One region of the Bacillus sp. 11C genome, then DNA from elsewhere that is predicted to be linked to it. Evidence: riboswitches for the same ligand, from Rfam matches in the RefSeq annotation. Region 1 holds a riboswitch; the other holds the start of a gene.
The links. Region 1 has a riboswitch for lysine ahead of ACY3LV_RS10745 (aspartate kinase). Riboswitches for the same ligand answer to the same signal wherever they lie in the genome.
Positions count from the first base shown of each region.

Region 2: it holds a riboswitch for lysine, as region 1 does, so the genes downstream of both, ACY3LV_RS09955 (amino acid permease) here and ACY3LV_RS10745 (aspartate kinase) in region 1, are expected to answer to the same signal.

Region 1 is NZ_JBUPVZ010000006.1:121,966-127,143, forward strand. Features, by position in the region: gene trxA (thioredoxin) at 1-249, shown strand, start outside; gene uvrC (excinuclease ABC subunit UvrC) at 385-2,157, shown strand; lysine riboswitch at 2,222-2,400, shown strand; gene ACY3LV_RS10745 (aspartate kinase) at 2,528-3,757, shown strand; gene ACY3LV_RS10750 (YslB family protein) at 3,796-4,242, opposite strand; gene sdhC (succinate dehydrogenase cytochrome B558) at 4,535-5,143, shown strand; gene sdhA (succinate dehydrogenase flavoprotein subunit) at 5,177-5,178, shown strand, end outside.
Region 2 is NZ_JBUPVZ010000005.1:236,018-241,195, forward strand. Features, by position in the region: gene ACY3LV_RS09940 (iron ABC transporter permease) at 1-29, opposite strand, end outside; gene ACY3LV_RS09945 (iron-hydroxamate ABC transporter substrate-binding protein) at 234-1,181, shown strand; gene ACY3LV_RS09950 (hypothetical protein) at 1,237-1,506, shown strand; gene ACY3LV_RS09955 (amino acid permease) at 1,545-2,945, opposite strand; lysine riboswitch at 3,048-3,227, opposite strand; gene sspJ (small acid-soluble spore protein SspJ) at 3,342-3,482, opposite strand; gene ACY3LV_RS09965 (metal-dependent hydrolase) at 3,649-4,131, shown strand; gene ACY3LV_RS09970 (LTA synthase family protein) at 4,231-5,178, shown strand, end outside.

The DNA.
Region 1 (5,178 bases):
GACTTCTGGGCTCCTTGGTGCGGACCTTGTAAAATGATTGCGCCTGTTCTTGAAGAACTAGATCAAGAAATGGGAGACAAACTGAAAATCGTAAAAATCGATGTGGATGAAAACCAAGAAACAGCCGGAAAATACGGCGTTATGAGCATCCCGACACTTCTTGTGTTAAAAGACGGAGAAGTTGTTGAAACTTCTGTCGGCTTCAAACCGAAAGAAGCGCTTCAAGAGCTTGTAAACAAACATCTTTAATTTACGGCTGCTTACATGCCAGAGCGATTCCGATTGAGGGATCGCTTTTTTTATTCGCCAATTGTGAACCATAGAGAAAAACAAACGTTCGTGTTAAACTGGAAACAAAGGACTAAATATAAGGAAGGGTAACATATGAACAAACAACTGAAAGAAAAACTCGCCCTCCTTCCTGATCAGCCCGGATGTTATCTGATGAAGGACCGACAGCAGACTGTGATCTACGTAGGAAAAGCGAAAGTGCTGAAAAACAGAGTGCGCTCCTACTTCACCGGTTCTCACGATGCGAAAACACAAAGGCTTGTGACGGAAATCGAGGATTTTGAATATATCGTGACGTCCTCTAATCTCGAAGCGCTTATTTTAGAAATGAATTTGATCAAAAAGCATGATCCGAAATACAATGTCATGCTGAAAGACGATAAAACCTACCCTTTTATAAAACTCACCCATGAACGCCATCCAAGGCTGGTTGTCACCCGCAATGTCAAAAAAGACAAAGGGCGCTATTTCGGGCCGTACCCGAATGTGCAAGCAGCAAGGGAAACAAAAAAACTGCTCGACCGTCTGTATCCTCTCAGAAAATGCTCCAAACTGCCGGACAGAGTGTGCCTTTACTATCATCTGGGCCAATGTCTCGCTCCTTGCGTAAAGGATATTTCCGAAGAGACGAACAGAGAGCTGGTTGAGAGCATTACTCGATTCTTAAAGGGCGGCTATAATGATGTCAAAAAAGAGCTTGAAGAGAAAATGCATGAGGCTGCGGAGAATCTTGAGTTTGAAAGGGCAAAAGAGCTTCGAGACCAAATTGCCCATATCGACTCAACGATGGAAAAACAAAAAATGACGATGAACGATTTAGTCGACCGTGACGTATTCGCTTACGCATATGATAAGGGCTGGATGTGCGTACAGGTCTTTTTCATCCGGCAAGGAAAGCTCATTGAACGCGATGTCAGCATGTTCCCGCTCTATCAGGAAGCTGATGAAGAGTTCCTTACGTTCATCGGGCAGTTCTATTCAAAAAACAACCACTTCCTTCCAAAGGAAATTTTAGTTCCGGACAGTGTAGATCAATCCATGATTGAGCAGCTGCTGGAAACAAACGTCCACCAGCCGAAAAAAGGACCTAAAAAAGAACTGCTCATGCTGGCCCATAAAAATGCGAAAATCGCGCTGAAAGAAAAATTCTCCTTAATCGAACGGGATGAGGAGCGCTCAATCGGGGCTGTGCAAAAACTCGGTGAAGCCTTGAATATTTATACGCCTCACAGAATCGAAGCGTTTGATAACTCAAACATACAGGGGACAAACCCGGTTTCCGCGATGATCGTGTTTATCGACGGCAAACCGAACAAAAGAGAGTACCGCAAATATAAAATCAAAACCGTTACAGGCCCGGATGATTACGGCTCAATGAGAGAGGTCGTCAGAAGGCGTTATTCAAGAGTGCTTCGTGAAAACCTGCCGCTGCCTGATCTGATCATCATTGACGGAGGAAAAGGGCAGATCAACGCTGCAAGGGATGTCATTGAAAATGAACTCGGTCTGGATATTCCCATCGCCGGTTTAGCGAAAGACGAAAAACACAGAACCTCAAATTTACTCATCGGGGATCCGTTGGAGGCGGTGTATCTGGAACGAAACAGCCAGGAATTTTACCTTCTGCAGCGCATCCAGGACGAGGTGCACCGGTTCGCGATCAGCTTTCACAGGCAAATCCGCGGTAAAAGCGCGTTTCAATCCGTATTGGACGACATCCCGGGTATCGGAGAGAAAAGAAAGAAAATGCTGTTAAAGCATTTCGGTTCTGTTAAAAAAATGAAGGAAGCAAGTCTTGAGGACCTCAAAAAAGCGGGTGTTCCCGCAGCGGCGGCTCAGCTCCTTTACGACAAATTGCAAAAATAATGTTGTCCTTTTAAAAAAGATCTGATAAAATGTGAATTAATTTCATAGTTAGATCGTGTTATATGGTGAAGATAGAGGTGCGAACTTCAAGAGTAAGCCTTTGGAGAAAGATGGATTCCGTGAAAAAGGCTGAAAGGGGAGGTCGCCGAAGCAAATAAAATCCCATCGGTGTTATTTGCTGGCCGTGCATTGAATAAATGTAAGGCTGTCAAGAAATCATTTTCTTGGAGGGCTATCTCGTTGTTCATAATCATTCATGATGATTAATTGATAAGCAATGAGAGCAAATTCCTCTCATTGCTTTTTTTATTGTGGACAAAGCGCTCTTTCTCCTCACCCGCACGAACCAAAATGTAAAGGGTGGTCATTCATGGGTCTAATCGTACAAAAATTCGGAGGTACTTCCGTCGGCTCAGTCGAAAAAATTAATAATGCGGCAAACCGCGTCATCGCGGAAAAACAGAAAGGCCATCAAGTCGTCGTAGTCGTTTCAGCTATGGGGAAATCGACTGACGCATTGGTCAGCCTTGCAAAAGACATCACCGATCAGCCGAGCAAACGCGAAATGGATATGCTGCTGGCGACAGGCGAACAGGTCACGATTTCCCTGCTTTCAATGGCCTTGCAGGAAAAAGGCTATGACGCGGTGTCCTATACTGGCTGGCAGGCGGGAATCCGCACGGAATCCGTACACGGAAACGCCAGAATTACAGATATCGACACTACAGTTTTAGCAGACCAGCTTGAGCAAGGAAAGGTTGTGATTGTCGCGGGATTCCAAGGCATGACGGAGAATTGTGAAATCACGACATTGGGCCGGGGCGGTTCAGACACAACAGCAGTCGCTTTGGCTGCCGCATTAAAAGCGGATAAATGTGACATATACACCGACGTGCCCGGCGTGTTTACAACCGATCCGCGGTATGTGAAATCAGCGAGAAAGCTTGCCGGAATCTCATACGATGAAATGCTTGAGCTTGCCAATTTAGGCGCCGGCGTTCTTCATCCGAGAGCCGTTGAATTCGCTAAAAATTACCAATTGCCGTTAGAAGTGCGTTCAAGTACAGAAACAGAAGCAGGGACATTAATTGAGGAGGAATCATCCATGGAGCAGAATTTAATTGTCAGAGGCATTGCGTTCGAAGATCAAATCACAAGGGTAACAATCTACGGGCTGACAAGCGGCCTAACCACTTTGTCTACCATTTTTACAACTCTTGCAAAAAGAAATATTAACGTGGATATCATTATCCAAACGCAGGCGGGAGACCATGATGCCGGGATTTCCTTCTCTGTTAAATCTGAAGACGCGGACCAGACTGTTGAGGTGCTTGAAGAGTACAAAGGCGCGCTGGAATTTGAGAAAATCGAGACAGAAAGCAAGTTGGCTAAAGTATCCATTGTCGGATCAGGTATGGTATCAAATCCTGGTGTAGCGGCTGAAATGTTTGCTGTACTGGCGGAAAAAAACATTTTAATCAAGATGGTTAGCACATCTGAAATCAAAGTGTCAACAGTCGTAAGCGAAAATGACATGGTGAAAGCGGTCGAAGCGCTGCACGATGCATTTGAGCTTTCAAAACACCCTTCAGCTGTGTAATCAAAAAAGGCGGGACTATGCAGTCACCGCCTTTTTGGTTACACGGGGTCTTTCATATCCCATTTCACAGTCAGAACCACTTTATCGGCTCTCTTTTTCACTTGTTCATATGATTCGGCAATCTGGTCATTCATCAATTGAATTTGTTCAGCGATAAAACCAGCTTCAAGCTGAAAGCATGGTTCTTTCTGATGTTTAAGGCGGTTGGAAATGATCGGCCCTTCAAGTTCAAATTCAAGCTCCTGTTTTTTAGCGCTTGTGTTAGTGAGGGTTCCCCAGCCCGCTTCTTCAAAGAAGGCCGGAAATTCCTCCCATGATTCAAGAGGAAACTTACGGGCGAGATGTTTCCCTGCCCAATACATCATGGAAGAGTAATCTTGGCCAAGCATATCTGGGAGAACGATCTCTCGTATTAGTTCGTAGGCATAGGCGTTCATTTCAATTTCTTTTAGATTGTCAATAGATCCTTCAAATTTAGACTTCATAGCTGTCTCCCCTCTCTCCTTCGTATATTATAGCCCAAAGAGGGGGGAGGATTACAGAATGATCCTGTAATTCTTATGAAAAATTAAGGGAGAAATATATATTGATAAAATAAAATTTTTGAATCAACTAATTAATTCGGAAAATTGTAATTTATGTACGCGTTTTCTTGACGCCCTTTTGAGGGAGGAGTAAAATGAAATTGTCAATAAATCTTAATAAAGTGCTTACAATTGAAAGAAGTGGGGGAAGAGATTTAGCACATTTCGCACTTATCAAACAGGGGGTAAAGTAATGTCTGGGAACAGAGAGTTTTATTTTCGAAGATTGCATTCCTTGCTTGGCGTCATACCGGTCGGCATCTTTCTCATTCAGCATTTAGTCGTCAACCAGTTTGCCGCAAGGGGCGCTGAAGCATTCAATAGTGCTGCTCATTTTATGGATAGTCTGCCTTTCAGGTATGCATTGGAAATTTTTATTATCTTCTTACCATTAATTTATCATGCAGTTTATGGTGTGTACATAGCGTTTACTGCAAAAAATAACGCAGGTCAATACAGCTATATGAGAAATTGGCTCTTCGTCCTGCAGCGTGTAACCGGTATCATCACCCTCATTTTCGTCAGCTGGCATGTGTGGGAAACCCGTATTGCAGCACAAATGGGCGCTGAGGTCAATTTCGACATGATGGCGAATATTTTGAGCTCTCCGGCTATGCTTGGCTTCTACATTGTCGGTGTTTTATCAACAATTTTCCATTTCTCGAACGGTTTATGGTCTTTCGCTGTTACATGGGGCATTACGGTAACGCCTCGTTCTCAAAGAATTTCGACATACGTTACGCTGATTATTTTTGTTGCACTGTCATACGTAGGCTTAAAAGCGATTTTCGCATTTGTATAAGAGTACTAGATTACTAGAGGGAGAGGGGCTATCAT
Region 2 (5,178 bases), on a different contig from region 1:
ATCGTCTGTATATTTTTACTTTGACTCAACAGCCGTACTTCCTTTCCAATAATGATAATGATTATCAATTACTGATCAAGTATATCATTTTTTTGCGCTGTTGTAATAGAGCGTTTTGAACAAAAATGAGCATATAATTGCAAAATTACCGTGTCAACTGGCTCTTGCGATGGTATAATCACATTGATAATGATTCTCTTTATCACCCATTTTCCGGAAAGAAGGTATGAGATATGACCCATATATATAAGAAACTCGGAGCCGCGTTTTTTGCCGTGTTATTGATTGCAGCACTGGCAGCCTGCGGGAATAACACAGAAAGCAAAGGCTCTTCCTCTGATTCCAAAGACGAAGAAACCGTTACATACAAGGCTGAAAACGGAAATGTGAAAATCCCTAAGCATCCTAAACGGGTGGTTGTCATGGCTGACGGCTACTACGGCTACTTCAAAACACTCGGCATCAACGTCGTCGGTGCGCCTGAGAATGTATTTAAAAACCCTTATTACAAAGGAAAAACCGACGGCGTTACAAGCATCGGAGACGGTACTTCCGTTGAAAAAGTCATTGATTTGAATCCTGACTTGATTATCGTCTGGACAACGCAAGGCGCTGATATTAAAAAGCTTCAAAAAATCGCGCCGACTGTCGCGGTAACATACGATAAGCTTGACAATATCGAGCAGCTGAAAGAATTCGCAAAAATGACAGGAACTGAAGATAAAGCAGAAAAATGGCTGACTGAGTGGGATAAAAAAGTTGCGGCGGCTAAAACAAAAATCAAAAAAGCTGTGGGTGACAAAACAGTCTCCATTATGCAAACGAATGGAAAAGACATCTACGTATTCGGTAAAGATTTCGGAAGAGGCGGAAGCATCATTTACAAAGATCTTGGCTTGCAGGCTACAAAGCTGACAAAGGAAAAAGCCATTGATCAGGGTCCCGGATATACAAGTATTTCATTAGAGAAGCTCCCTGACTTCGCGGGAGATTATATTTTCGCGGGTCCATGGCAAGCAGGCGGCGACGATGGCGGCGTATTTGACAGCTCCATTTGGAAGAACCTAGACGCCGTTAAACACGACCGTGTCTACAAGATTGACCCTATTGGCTTCTATTTCTCTGATCCGATTTCATTAGAAGGCCAGCTGAAGTTTATTACGGAAAGCTTAACAAAATAAACAAAAGAGCCGCCTGCCCGCGGCTCTTTTGCACATCTATAAGGAGCGGCTCATTTTGAACCACATCGGATATTTTCTTGCGCAATTCATATTTAGCTGCATCATCATCGCGATCAGTTTTTTTAACGGGCTCTATATCGGAAAACCTTTTTCTAGTGTGCTTCTTGTATTTATCTTAGTGCTCGTTCTGTTTGGTTTGCTGGAAAGGCTGAAAAAACGCTTTTTGCATATTCGATTATCCGTGAAGGTTTTTCTTTCTATTTCTGCTTTCCTTTCAGCTGTTTTAACGATCGGATTGCTAACACGGCAAATTGTGATTTTATAAAAAAGACACCTGATGGAAACTAATCAGGTGTCTTTTGTTTATGCTTTCCGGAACTTTTTAACAACAAATGGATAAACGATCAAGCCGACAAAGAATAAACCGATGCCGAGAGTAAATGTCGTTAAATCCGCTGTGCCTGTTATGATGACAAACAATGAGTATGCGCACGCTAATATCGCGATTAATCCGTCTTTTACACGGGAACCTCTCAGCTGGTCATACGTTTCACCTTTGATGACAAGCTTCAAGCTGTAAATCGCAGATACCAAATACGGAATTAAATACGCAAGTGTTGCCGCTGTCGTTAAAAACGTAAATGCGTCACTTATTGTCCGGGAAATAACCGAGAAGATGAAGACCTGTGACATGACGTTTGTAATCATTAATGCGATAATCGGACTTCCCTTTTTATTCGTTTTTGCAAAGAATGCCGGAAAATCTCCCGCTTTAGCGGCTTGATATGGAACCTCAGAGCCAAGCAAAATCCAGCCGAGCATCGTTCCGAATAAACAAAGGATAGCCAATAGCGCCATAATCACGCTTCCCGCGTTTCCGACAATCGCATACAGCACATCAACGAACGGCTTTTCAGAGCCGACAAGCTTATCATGCGGCAGAACACCCATCGTAATTAAAGTCACGATAATATAAATGCTCAAAGCAATCAGCAATCCGGTAATTGTCGCGCGTTTCACATCACGCTGAGAGCGCGCACGGCCGGATAGGATAACTGCTGATTCAATTCCGACAAACGCCCACAGTGTAGAAATCGCCGCGTTATGCACCTGGCCGCCAATTCCAATGCTTGTGCCGTTTTCTCCTTGAACCGGAAAATAAAAATGATCGAATAATGCCGTTTGAAACACAAACAATCCGGCAACGATAAAGAAAACAAAACCTAGTACTTTAGAAAGCGTCGTGACAAAGTTCAATTTACTTGCACCGTTAATGCTAGTAACGAGAATCGTGTGCGTGCCCCATAACAAGATCGTACATACTGCAAACGTCAGCAATTGGCCGAGTGTCACCTCTTGCCCGCCGAGCGAAAACATTTCACGTTTATCAACCAAGATCGGGAAAAACGAAGTCAAGTAACCGGCGAGGCTTGTGATAATCGCCACGTTACTGATCCAGCTCGCCACCCAGTAGCCCCACACCATTGTGAAACCGGCAGCGTTCCCTTTCTTCGGATCAGAGAACAGCGCCCTTGCATAACTTTGCGGTCCCGCCTTCAGTTCAGGCTTGCGGATGGACAAATGCCCGAAGACAAGTGCAATCATCAGCACGCCGGCACCTGTCAAAAGCCAAGCGGACGTGGCGCCAAGCGGACTCGCGATTGAAGCAAGCGAGCTTGGCAAGGAGAAAATTCCCGATCCTACCATATTTCCAACGACAAACGCCGTTAATAACCAAAAACCCCATTTTTTCGTCTGTTCCATTCCAGTACCTCCATGATTCTTTGTACGGACCAGACCCCGAGATCATGTAAACGCAAAAAAGCCTGAACAAAAGTCCATGCTTAAAGAAACACACACCCTTGATCTCCGGATAGCCCTCCGCGAAAAAGCACGCGGCAGTCCTGCACTTATTCAGATACAGTCCCAGCATAGAGAAGGATCGGCTTTCTCCACACTTCGGCGCTGATGCCTTTTACACATGTTAAACAGCCCCTGTCAGCCTGGCATGTGCTACTCATCATCCGCGCAACCTCTACCTCACTGAGAAAGAGTGAGGATTTAATAATTCAGTTACTCCCAGAAGGTTATCAAAGAAAGGATGATCTGTCAAAGGGAACAGATGGAAATACGGATAGAGCCAAGCCCTATCCGCATGGGTTATCGATTGTTTTTCTTTTTTTGCACAGCTTCTTGAAGCGGATCATCTTTTAGAGCTGAACCGGCATCTTCAAGAGCTCCCTGGATTACGTTTTTTTCTTTTTCAGAACGTTTTCCTTTATCTTTATTAAAGAAATCCATTCGTATCACCTCTTTTAGAAAATAGGTACACGATTAAGATGCCTTTTTCCTTGAAAAATTATGCGAAAAATTTTTTATCGTCCAAAGTCCTGTTGATCAAACATACATTCTCTTGATATATTTGTAATTCAGACATTTTTGCAAAAGATAAAAGGAGAAGCGAGAAATGACAGGAAAAACACACATCATGGGAGGCATCGCTTCTTGTACGGCAGCGGCTTATTATTATGGATTTGATCCTGTGCTTATGACAGCGTCCGGCGCGGTTGGGGCATTGATTCCCGATATCTGCCACACGCAAAGCAAAATCGGGAGAAGATTTCCTATCCTATCGAAAGTCGTCAGCTCCGTTTTTGGCCATCGGACGTTTACGCACAGCCTGCTGTTTCTGCTCATCATGTTTTTTATCACAGCCACATATATTCCAGATAAAAACATATCAACCGGACTGATGATCGGAATGGCGAGTCACTTGATTCTTGACGCTTGGACGGTGAATGGAATTAAATTATTATTCCCTTCAACGATTCGCGTAAGGCTCCCATTTTATATGAAGACAGGCAGTTTTTCTGAGCAGCTTGTGTTAGCCGGCCTGACAATTGCATCATGTTACTACTTTTATATGCTGTTTCATGGACGCATGTTTTAAACGTGAGTGCTGACACTTGTCTGAACGGGCTATTTTTAGTAGGTTTTACATAAGAAGCATTTCATGCAGATGATCAAGAAAACGTGAGGAGTCATATTAATGAAAGGAACCCTTTTTCACAATCAGCGGGTTTTATGTATTTCGATCGTATTCATGTGGATCAAAACGTATGTAATCTATAAAATCGGGTTTGATTTGCAGATTGATTCTCTGTCGGAGGAGCTGATACTGCTGATCAATCCGCTCAGCTTTATCCTTCCTTTATTCGGGATTGGCCTGTTTCTAAAAGATAACAAGCAGCGGGTTTTTTTGCTGATTGCCAATTTGGTTCTGACTGTCATCTTGATCTCCAATACGATTTTTTACGGCTTTTATATCGATTTTATTACCATTCCGGTTTTGTTTCAGGCCAGTAACATGAGCGATATGGGCAGCAGTGTAAAAGAACTGTTCAACCCTCTGTTTATCGCCCTGTTTGCGGATTTGGTTTGTCTGCTGCTGATTGCCCGTAAAGAGAAGAACCCGCAGACAAAAGCCGCCCCCCGTACGATTAAACGGTACTATGCAGCTTCCTGCGGCATGATTCTATGTACTCTGGCACTTGCAGAAGTACAGCAGCCGAAGCTTTTGGCACATTCCTTTGACCGGGAAATGCTCGTCAAAAGCATCGGTCTGTTTCAGTTCCATATATACGATACGATTTCTCAGACTGTGAATATAAGCGCGAAGGCATTTGCCGATGAAGACAGCATGACTGCGATTAAAAACTATACAGAGGCTGATTACAGCAAGCCTGATCAAAGCAAGTTCGGGCTGGCAAAGGGGCGCAACGTCATCTTTGTAACGCTTGAATCGACCCAAAGCTTTGTTCTGAATGAAAAGGTAAATGGAAAAGAAATCACCCCGTTTATGAATGATTTCATCAAAAAAAGCTATTCTTTCGATCATTTCTATCAGCAAACAGAACAAGGCAAAACATCTGACTCAGAATTCATCGTCGCCAACTCACTGTATCCTTCCCTTAGCGGGGCCGTCTTTTTTACGAAA